DNA from 2 places in the Pseudomaricurvus sp. ABR4_320 genome. Region 1 is predicted to be linked to the other one. Evidence: predicted binding sites of a transcription regulator. Region 1 holds the regulator's gene; the other holds the start of a gene.
The links. Region 1 encodes LexA, which represses DNA repair genes until DNA is damaged. Its sites were predicted from a motif close to ACTGTNTNTANANACAGT; they were not measured.
Positions count from the first base shown of each region.

Region 2: ACXAFR_RS05755 (error-prone DNA polymerase) is a predicted target of LexA. The motif match lies at 2,137-2,154, and genes of this name have one in related genera.

Region 1 covers NZ_JBSWVF010000001.1:693,434-698,477, forward strand. The annotation lists gene nagZ (beta-N-acetylhexosaminidase) at 1-1,017, opposite strand, end outside; gene ACXAFR_RS03035 (DUF6763 family protein) at 1,345-1,680, shown strand; gene lexA (transcriptional repressor LexA) at 1,998-2,600, shown strand; gene ACXAFR_RS03045 (hypothetical protein) at 2,926-3,381, shown strand; gene ACXAFR_RS03050 (hypothetical protein) at 3,582-3,827, opposite strand; gene ACXAFR_RS03055 (hypothetical protein) at 3,893-4,384, opposite strand; gene topA (type I DNA topoisomerase) at 4,385-5,044, opposite strand, start outside.
Region 2 covers NZ_JBSWVF010000002.1:588,282-593,325, forward strand. The annotation lists gene ACXAFR_RS05755 (error-prone DNA polymerase) at 1-2,132, opposite strand, end outside; gene ACXAFR_RS05760 (GIY-YIG nuclease family protein) at 2,402-2,686, shown strand; gene ACXAFR_RS05765 (TonB-dependent receptor domain-containing protein) at 3,195-5,044, shown strand, end outside.

The DNA of each region.
Region 1 (5,044 bases):
AGCATCTAACAGGGCCGCCACAGTTTCGCGAGCCTTGGTATATTCTGCGCAAGCAATTAGCTCTTTCTTGCTGTAGTGCTGACGGGCCCTTAGCATTTCGATGCTGGCAGAAGCATCTCGAGGATTTATTTCCAAAGCGTCAACAACCTTCAGCGCACCTTCGCGATGATTGCAAACCAGAATCAAATCGCAACCGGCATTAAGAGCCAACTCCGCACGCTGCACGAAATCTCCATAGCGGGCAGCACCCTCCATGGTTAAATCATCGCTGACAATGACCCCAGCAAAGCCTAAGTCCTTACGTAATACATCGTTTAACCAAGGCTTCGAAAACCCCACCGTATGACTGGAATCCAACGCATCAAAAACAATGTGCGCAGGCATTACCGCTTCAAGCTGACCGAGGAGCGCTTTGAACGGCAGCAGATCATGAGACTCAATCGCGGCCATCGGCCGGGTATCGATGGGCAAATCCAAATGACTGTCTTCCCTAACACTGCCGTGACCGGGGAAATGTTTCCCGGTCACGGCCATGCCGGCACGGTGTGCACCCTTGATAAATGCACCCGCGAGCTCTGTCACTCGCTGCGGATCTGACGAAAATGCTCGATCACCAATAACACTCGAAAAATTGTCATCGACATCCAGCACCGGGGTAAAACTCAAATCGAAACCCACCGACAAGACTTCTGCAGCAAGCAACCATCCACACTGCTCTGCCTGTGAAATTGCACGAGCGGGATCTTTGGTAAACTCCGCATCGAAGACCTGCATCGGAGGAAACCGCGTAAAACCTTGGCGACAGCGCTGAACGCGCCCCCCTTCTTGATCCACACAAAGTAATAGTTCTGGCCGCAACTCACGAATCTCAGCCAGAAGATCGGCGACCTGGTTGTAATCGACGACGTTGCGCCCAAACAGTATGACGCCCCCCACAGCAGGACTCAGCAAAAGCTCTCTCTCAACATCATCCAACCGGGTACCGTCAACATCTAGAATAAGCGGCCCTAAAGCCATTTTTGTGCTCCTTATAAAAAGAATTCGTGTTCTATCGAGCAAAGAAAAATCGGCTGCTCACTGAAAATCATGTTATTTCAACGACTCACCGTTAGACAGATTTTGCATGATCACCTGCCACATCAGAACTGATTGGAACTTTACGACAGGAAAATAAATTAAGCGAACCCTTGAATATCAAGCACTTAGTTTTTCCTCGAGCCAACAATTTGACAGCTATCTCACACCAGCTGACTGGCATCTAATTCATCGGATCTTTTCCTGCCTGTCTTCACAGAGTATGTTTGTTCGCAAGAGATACGAAACAACAATAACGAGGTACCAAAGATGTCAGCACTACGACAAACCCCGACGCCAGCAGGCCCAATCATCGGCGATTGGTATGAAGATCTTGACTCTCACCTGAAGTTTGAAGTGGTCGCCCTCGATCCAACGACAGAAACCATTGAAATTCAATACGCCAATGGCGACATATCGGAGCTGGACGACGATTGCTGGACACAGTTGCCCCTTATCACGACGGTGCCTCCAGAAAGCCCTACGAGCATTTTTGAAGATACTGCTGGCTTTTGGTCTACCGATGACTCCCCGTCTTTTGCGGCACTATCAGACCCGCTAACGATGATTGAGCCTGACCTGTTTCCCGGAACGGAAGACTTCTAGCGATTTTCCCACCGACAAACGATGAACGCCCCTCCTGGAGATCATTGGATTCTCCAGCGAGATAAGGCACAACAAAACATCGCTCCAACATGATCAGGACGTTTCATGTCCTGCGTCCCGTCACTCCCTTCTTGGACTCCTTCTTATTTTCTTAAAAACCTGAAGTGCCGAGAAGCTCAAGCGTTGCCATCGACTTCCAATCATTCGTCAGCCGCACAGGTCATTACTAGAAAAAGAAAAACACGGTCAAAGAAATCCTTGCACCTGAACAGCCACTGTATATAATCACAGATACTGTATGAAACATCAGGCTCGCTATGATAAAGCTCACCAGACGCCAGGAAGAAGTATTAAACCTTATTAAGCGTCATATCGATGAAACCGGATATCCCCCCACCCGAGCAGATATTGCCCGAGAACTTGGATTCCGCTCAGCCAATGCTGCAGAAGAGCATTTGAAAGCGCTCGCAAAAAAAGGCGCAATTGAAATGGTTCCAGGGGCATCGAGAGGTATTCGCCTCCCGGACCACAATCAGGGCATTCCGGTTGTCGGCCGAGTCGCCGCCGGTAATCCCATACTCGCGGCTGAGCACATCGAAGAATACTGCAATCTCCCAAGCACTTTTTTTTCTCCGTCGGCGGACTATTTTCTGAAAGTCAGCGGTGAAAGCATGAAGGACATCGGCATTCTGGACGGCGACTTGTTAGCCGTTCATAAAACCGAATCGGCTCACAACGGTGAAGTCGTTGTCGCAAGAATCGGCGATGAAGTAACCGTCAAACGGTTCTTTCGTGGCAGGTCCCAGTTTAATGTCGAACTGCACCCTGAAAACGCAGAGTTCGAGGTTATTAAAGTTGATTTGCGAGACACCGAATTCGCGGTTGAAGGACTCAGCGTTGGGGTTATTCGCCGCCAGTAGGCCAAATAAACCCAACTAGGCGCTCACATTGCTGTATTAGAGGCAGGATAAAAGGCACCTCTGAATAAATGAGGTTTGCTACTGGCAAGAAAGCTCTTCTCACAGAAACCGGGCATAGATTGAAATTTATGACGGAATAAGCAAAGTTTTCAGTTGCCCGCAGCCAAAACGGAATTCGTTTACGTTAGAGGCGCCTTCGACAATAGCGCCATTGCAGACCTGCCCAGAGAGATGTTTTTACACACGGAACACACTGTTGATTATCGTATGAAGAAAACCGGTTCTTCTCCACTTTTGGGGAAGATCTCTCCAGGAGCTCGCTCTAATGACACACAGATTTAATTGCAGCACATCAACTAAACGCGTATCACCTTCGATCCAAGCATCACTTTTTGCTCACTCAGACGACAGTTTCCTACCGGATAATCTGCCAAACTCAATTACTCAGTTAACACTCGCGAGAGAAAACGCCATCAGTTTTCTCTACCCGATTGTCTCCCACTTGAGTAATGAAAGTACGCGCTGGACAACTTGGATACTTTCGTCCCCGGAAGAACGCGTTGCGCTACAAAAACGTCACTTCGATTGCCGTGCGATCCGTCTGATCTATACTCGTGATACGTCAGAGGTACTTCCACTATTCAACTCAGCGCTCTGCGCAGGTACCAGCGACACAGTAATTGCCTCCCCTGAAAACAATATCAGTGCGGCACAGATGAAGCGTTTACATCGCACTGCCGCGGCTAACAATGCGCAAGGGCTGCTGGTCAATTATTACTGATAAGAGTTTGTTCTCAGAATTAATTTAGGACCGCAAGTGGCTATCAAAGGGACTTTTCAGGCCTAAAAATCTGACCTCAAAAAAATCACTCAATTCTGAGGTGCAGGTTGGGACAATGAATGCTGGGATTTGCTTTTAGAAATCGCAACAGGACCTCTATCATCCAGCACCATTAACTCGGCCAGAGAAGAAGTAATGGATCAGTGATAGGTGATTTCAGAAGAATCAATATCTTCTTCGGATACTTCATCGGTATCAATGATGTCTCCGACAACTTCCATTCCGGCTTCGATCATTGCTTTCACGACTTCGAAACGGCTGTCCTGCAGGAAGGTTTTTGCTTCACTGGAGAACTTAATGCAGATCAGAGGCTCACCGTCCTCTCCGGCTCTGCGTAAACCGACACCACCATCAGGTAATTCGACAAGTTCATATAGTGAAGACATGTAGTTGACCGCTGCTCTTCTTGAATTTTTCAAAACATCTGCTAGCAGTCTACCACTGAAACTCGTCAATATTCCAGCAAGCCACCTCGCTCGACGTCAGAATACTGACGAAAAGCACGAATCAAACTTAATATTCGCTCTTTTGAGTGAATTTCCGCCGCCCCTGGGCTTCGAGAAATATCAGAGGCAATGAGGTCATCAGAAGAATCTCTCGATGATACAGGCGTTACCGTGTCGCTTAACGTTTGTAACTGGGCCAAATAGGAACGCAGCGTTATGGCCCAAAGTTGTTGCTCCAAGCGCATTAAACACGCCAATTGGGGAGTCACTGAAGCCTTCTGGTAAAAACGATTGAGCTGCCCATCAACGTCTTCAGGCGACACCTCATACACAAGCTCTGCACTAAAGAAACGCAATGCAACACCGAGATGTAACAGTGCTGACTCAAGTAATGTTTGCTCCAGACGCCCTTGCCCTTTAACTTGATCGACGAGCTCGAGCAGTTGCCCACATTGGGACAACTTACTCTCAACCAGGCGCCGGTATGGGTTCGTCATTTACTTCGCCGCAGCGGCGGCTTTGCGCCTTGGCTTGCTGGCTGCCTTCTTCGCCGCGGCTTTCGCTTTGGGTTTTGCCGCACCGGTATCAGCAGCGCCGACTTTCCAGGCACCGTTACGAAAGAACGCTTTCCAGCCCGTTGCTTTACCGTCTATCTCAGACTGCACGTACTGCTCTTTCGTCTTACGGCTGAAACGAATCACCGTCGGATTGCCATCATCGTCTTGCTGGGGCGCCGAAAACAAATGCGCGTATTTTTTGTCGATTTCATCTTTGTGGGGAATCAATTCCGCAACCAGCGGTGCTCTGGTTTCCCGATTTTTGGGAAATTGACTCGCCGCAAGAAAGAGCCCGGACGCGCCGTCTCGCAACACGTAGTGATCCTCAACTTTCTGGCAAGCCAATTCAGGCATGGCGACTGGGTCCATCTTAGGTGGCGCCGCCTCTCCGTTTTTCAGCAGTTTGCGAGTGTTCTTACAATCCTCTGCCATACAGCCGAAGTATTTACCAAAGCGGCCATTTTTTAACTGCATTTCGCTGCCGCATTTGTCGCACTCGATGGTGGGGCCATCATAGCCTTTAATCTTAAACTGCCCCTGCTCTACCTCATAGCCAGAACAATCGGGATTGTTGCCACAAATGTGGAGCTTGCGCTGCTC
Region 2 (5,044 bases), on a different contig from region 1:
CCCCAGCTGGCCATGGCGCGTCGGAGTTGGTCGGCTTCGCCGCCGCTAAATCCTGCGGCGACCATGGCGAGTTTGATCACCTGTTCCTGAAAGATGGGAATGCCCAGGGTGCGTTCCAGGACTTCTTTAATCTCATCGTTGGGATAGGTTACGGCTTCTTCGCCGTCTCGGCGTTTTAAGTAGGGGTGCACCATATCCCCTTGGATGGGGCCGGGGCGAACGATAGCGACTTCCACCACCAGGTCGTAATAGCAGCGGGGTTTTAATCTTGGCAGCATGGCCATTTGGGCGCGGGATTCCACTTGGAAAACACCCACGCTGTCGCCCCGGCAGAGCATGGCATAGGTTTGCGGGTCTTCCTTGGGAATATTGGCGACGGTGGTGGGCGGTGTTTGGTAGCTGTTGATCAGTGCCAGGGTTTTACGGATGGCGGTGAGCATGCCCAGCGCCAGAACATCGACTTTGAGAAGGCCTAAGGATTCAATATCTTCTTTATCCCACTGGATAATCGTGCGATCGGCCATGCTGGCGTTTTCCACCGGCACCAAATTGCTGATAGGGGTTTGGGTAATCAGAAATCCGCCCACGTGCTGGGATAAATGCCGGGGAAAGCCGAGGATCTCCCGGATTAAAAACAGAAACTGCTGTGCCATGCGGCTGCTGCCGGCGATGCCTTGGGCTTGCAGGCGTTCTTCCAGATGATTGCTTTTTTCCCACCAAGTCAGGTCTTTGCTCAAGCGCTCGATGAGTAGCGGATCAAAATCCAGAGCCTTGCCCACATCGCGAATGGCGCTTTTGGGGCGATAGGTAATCACTGTGGCGGTGAGTGCCGCGCGTTTGCGCGTGTATTTTTGATAGATGTATTGAATCACTTCTTCCCGGCGTTCGTGTTCAAAGTCCACATCTATGTCCGGCGGCTCGTTGCGTTCTTTGGAAATAAAACGTTCGAACAAGAGGGCGCTTTGGGCGGGATCCACTTCGGTAATAAACAGGCAGTAGCAGACCACGGAGTTGGCGGCGGAGCCTCGGCCCTGGCAGAGGATTTTTTGGCTGCGGGCAAAGTGGACGATATCGGCGACGGTTAAAAAATAGTGTTCGTAGTGTAGCTCTTCGATCAGTCGCAGTTCATTTTCCAGCTGGTCGGCGACTTTGGGTGGCGTGCCATTGGGCCAGCGGCGCTCGGCACCGGCCAGACTGAGTTCGCACAGATACTGGCTCGAGGTTTTGCCTTTGGGGACCAGTTCTTCCGGGTAGTCGTGGCGCAGTTCTTCTAAAGAGAACTGGCAGAGTTCGGCAATGTTCAGGCTTTCTTGCAGCAGTTCTTCCGGGTAGATATTACGTAGGGTGTCTAATGGGCGTAGATGACGTTCGCCATTGCAAAAGCGCAATTGCCCCAGTTGTTGTATCGGCATTTTATGGCGTACCGCAGTGAGCACATCTTGCAGTTGCTGGCGCTCAGGGCCATGCATGTGTACGTCGTTACAGGCCACCATGGAAATGTCGTGATCTTTGGCCAGGGTATAGCAGTGTTGGTAGTGACGGCTGTCTTGCCCGGTTTGCAGCAGTTCCACACCAATCCAGAGTCGCTGGCGAAAGTAGCTTTTTAATAGGGCAGCTTGCTGTTGATGTTGGTTTAGGTCGCTATTGTCCCCAATGGTTTGGGGCAACCAGATGGCCAGGCAATGGCGTGTGCCAAATTGCAGATCGCTGAGTTCCACCCGATATTCCCCTTTGGGGCTACGGCGCCGGGCTTTGGTAATCAGCAGGGAGATTTCACCATAGGCTTGGCGATTGCTCGCCAGTAACACCAGATGATAGCGGGGGGCAGGGGGCGCCTCGGCGATGGGTGGTGTTTTCTTACGGCGACCGCGAGTGGGTTTTTCTGGCGTGTTAGGTCTCTCGACGGGTGCATCGATAACGAGTTCTGTGCCGATAATCAGCTTAATACCCAGTTCCCTTGCGGCGACATGGGCTTTGACGATACCCGCCAGGGAGCATTCATCGGTTAGGGCAATGGCGTCATAGCCGTGGAAAAAGGCTTGGGCGACCAGTTCTTCCGGGCGTGAGGCGCCACGGAGAAAGGAGAAATTACTAAGGCAGTGGAGTTCGGCAAAGGACACGGGGATTACCATAAATACTGTATATAAAAACAGTATAGTGGTATGGTGAAGCTTCGCCAAGGGAGATGAGGTTATGGTTGGGAATACGGAGGGTGGTTGGAGCCATAGAATTGAGGGTAAACCCATTGTCGAATATTGCTAATATTCAACAATGGGGTTGGGGTTTTAAGTATTCTGGAAATATTGGGGCAAGCCAGGCCGTGGTCGCTCTCCCGATGGAGAAGAGACCTTGAGTTTACGTCTGAAAAGTTGGAGTCATTGTTGAAGTGAGTGGGGAGAGGGTGAGCCAGTGGGCGGTTTATATGCTGGCCTGTGCAGATGACACCCTATATACAGGAATTACCACGGATGTTTCCCGACGTGTGGAGGAGCACAATGCGGGTAGACTTGGGGCTCGCTACACTCGGGTCAGGCGTCCGGTGCGATTGGTGTATGAGGAGCCGGTGGCTGATCGCTCGACGGCTGCCAAGCGGGAGGCGGCGATCAAACGTCTAAGTCGCACGGAAAAGAAGGCGTTGTGCCAGCTTTGGCAAGCTAAGGCATCGTCGGGGAAGGTTGGCCAATAATAGTGTGTTCTGTCTGTTATAGCGGGTCTTAAAGTATCAGAACCCGCCATCGTTTGCGTGATTTCATCATTAGTGGCGGTGGTCTCGCCCTCGCGCTCACCTCCGAGAGAATTCATCTCAATCAAGGTTGGAAAACCATCAGCAACCGGTCCTCTGTCGGTCAGCGGCCATATTAATACAAATGCGCATAGGGCGGTTCCACTGTGTGGTGCCCAGGTGCCGCATATTGGTCTATTCCATCAGTCTCTGCAGTTACTTCAAAAGCCTCTCGTTAACGCGAAGCTGGGCCTGCTCCGCCTGAAAGGTATCTTGTGGCTGGGTGTTATTTGTATCAATTGTCGCAAGAGTTTTGGCGTCCAATAACGATTCGTTATTGTAAATGTAAAAAAGAGTCATTATCATTTGCGAAATTCATTTTGGATGTCCGTTCATAGGGCCTTCATGGTCTGGTGGACTCGGGTTGAAAAAATAGAGATGTGGAGCTCTGATAATCTTGATGAAAAAACAGATGATTGTGAACAGTATGCCCGCCATGGCCTTGATCATGGCGTCCGATTTTGCGTCTGCTCAGTCCGATGATAGAAGAGATAAGCTAGAAGAAATTATTGTAACGGCGACGGGCTTTGAGCAAAAAATCCCCGATGCCCCTGCGAGTATTTCCGTTATATCTCACGATCAGATTATGTCACGCCCACATATCAACCTGCTTGATATGCTCAAGTACGAGGAGGGTATCGACGTCGGGACGACCAGAGACAAAACCGGCCAGGGTTCGGTGAGTATGCGTGGACTGACCGGCGAATACACGCTGTATCTGATTGATGGAAAGCGGCAAAACAACCACGGTGATATTTACCCTAATAATTTTGGTGGTAATGCTTTCGGGCACATGCCTCCTGCAGAGGCGATCGAGCGAGTGGAGGTAATCCGGGGGCCAGCGTCCACTCTGTATGGTGCCGATGCTCTGGGTGGCGTTATCAACGTCATCACGAAAAAAGTGACTGATAGCTGGTATGGCACGGTTACCATGAGTGGAACCGTTCAGGAAAATCCTGACTTTGGCGACGATTTGCAGGGCGAATTCTCCGTCGCCGGGCCTTTGATTCCGAATACGCTGGCGCTCGGGTTGCGCGGTAGCTACTACGAAAGCGATCCTTCTTCTCCGGAATTGGCTCCGGCAACTGACCCCAATGGCGACGTGCATTACCGGAGCGTCGGTTTCGGCGGTGGCGGACGGACCGTTGACAGTGAATCTACCTCTTACGGTCTCACGCTGACCTTCACACCGAATGAAAATCACACCCTGCGTTTTGATTATGATGAATCCAGCCAGGTCTATGACAACACGCCCTTTGTCAATCCGGAAACCGGCGAGCTCAGTTATCCTCTCGGAACCAAGGACAATATTGAAGCGTTATGGCAGGACCGGGGCGGGGTGGTCAACCCGCGTGCGGGTTACGCAGCGGATCAGGAGTTTACCCGTGAGTGGTGGTCCATCAGTCATCAGGCTCAGTGGGGATTCGGCACCAGCCAAATTTCGCTCGCCTATGTTGATACCAGTAACGAAGGACGAACTCTGCCTCTGTCCGTAGAAGAGCGCCTGTTGTTACAGAACATGTACGACGGAGTAGGAAGTTACGCGGGCCTGTCTGAAGATGAGCGTCGGGCTATTGCAGAAGACACGTTTTTGCCGCGCCCCAACAGACCGCTGGAAAGCCGACAGTATACGCTTGATGCGCGCCTGGATATTCCCTTTGAGGCCGCCGGTCAGCACCAGTTTGTGGTCGGTGCGCAGGTTATTGATGGGGAGTTGGAAGATGGCGTCTTTGGGCTTGAGAGCAACAATGCCGGCGGTGTTCAGGATCAGGAAATGTACTCTCTGTTCGTGGAGAACAGCTGGACGCCGGTCGATCCTTTCACGCTGACAGCAGGCGTTCGTTACGACGAACATGATGTTTTCGGCAGTCAGGTGTCGCCCAGGCTGTACGGCGTTTATCGTTTGAGTGATTTCTGGACTCTGAAGGGCGGTGTTAGTACGGGTTACAAAACACCCAAGACCACAGATCTGTATGACGGCATCACCGGTTTTGGTGGCCAGGGCACGTCCCCCTTCGCGGGCAACCCGGATCTACAGCCGGAGACCAGTGTCAACACAGAAATTGCGCTCTATTGGGAGAGCCCTGAAGGCCATAACTTTAATATCACCTACTTTGATACGGAATTCGAAGATAAGATCGCCAGTGGCGATACGGTTAATAGCTGTGAAGTGACCGGCGGTGTGCGCCCCTGTGTCAATCTCGGTGCCTACGACAGTCTGGGTTACAGCACCTATTCGCAACGCATCAATATTGATGAGGT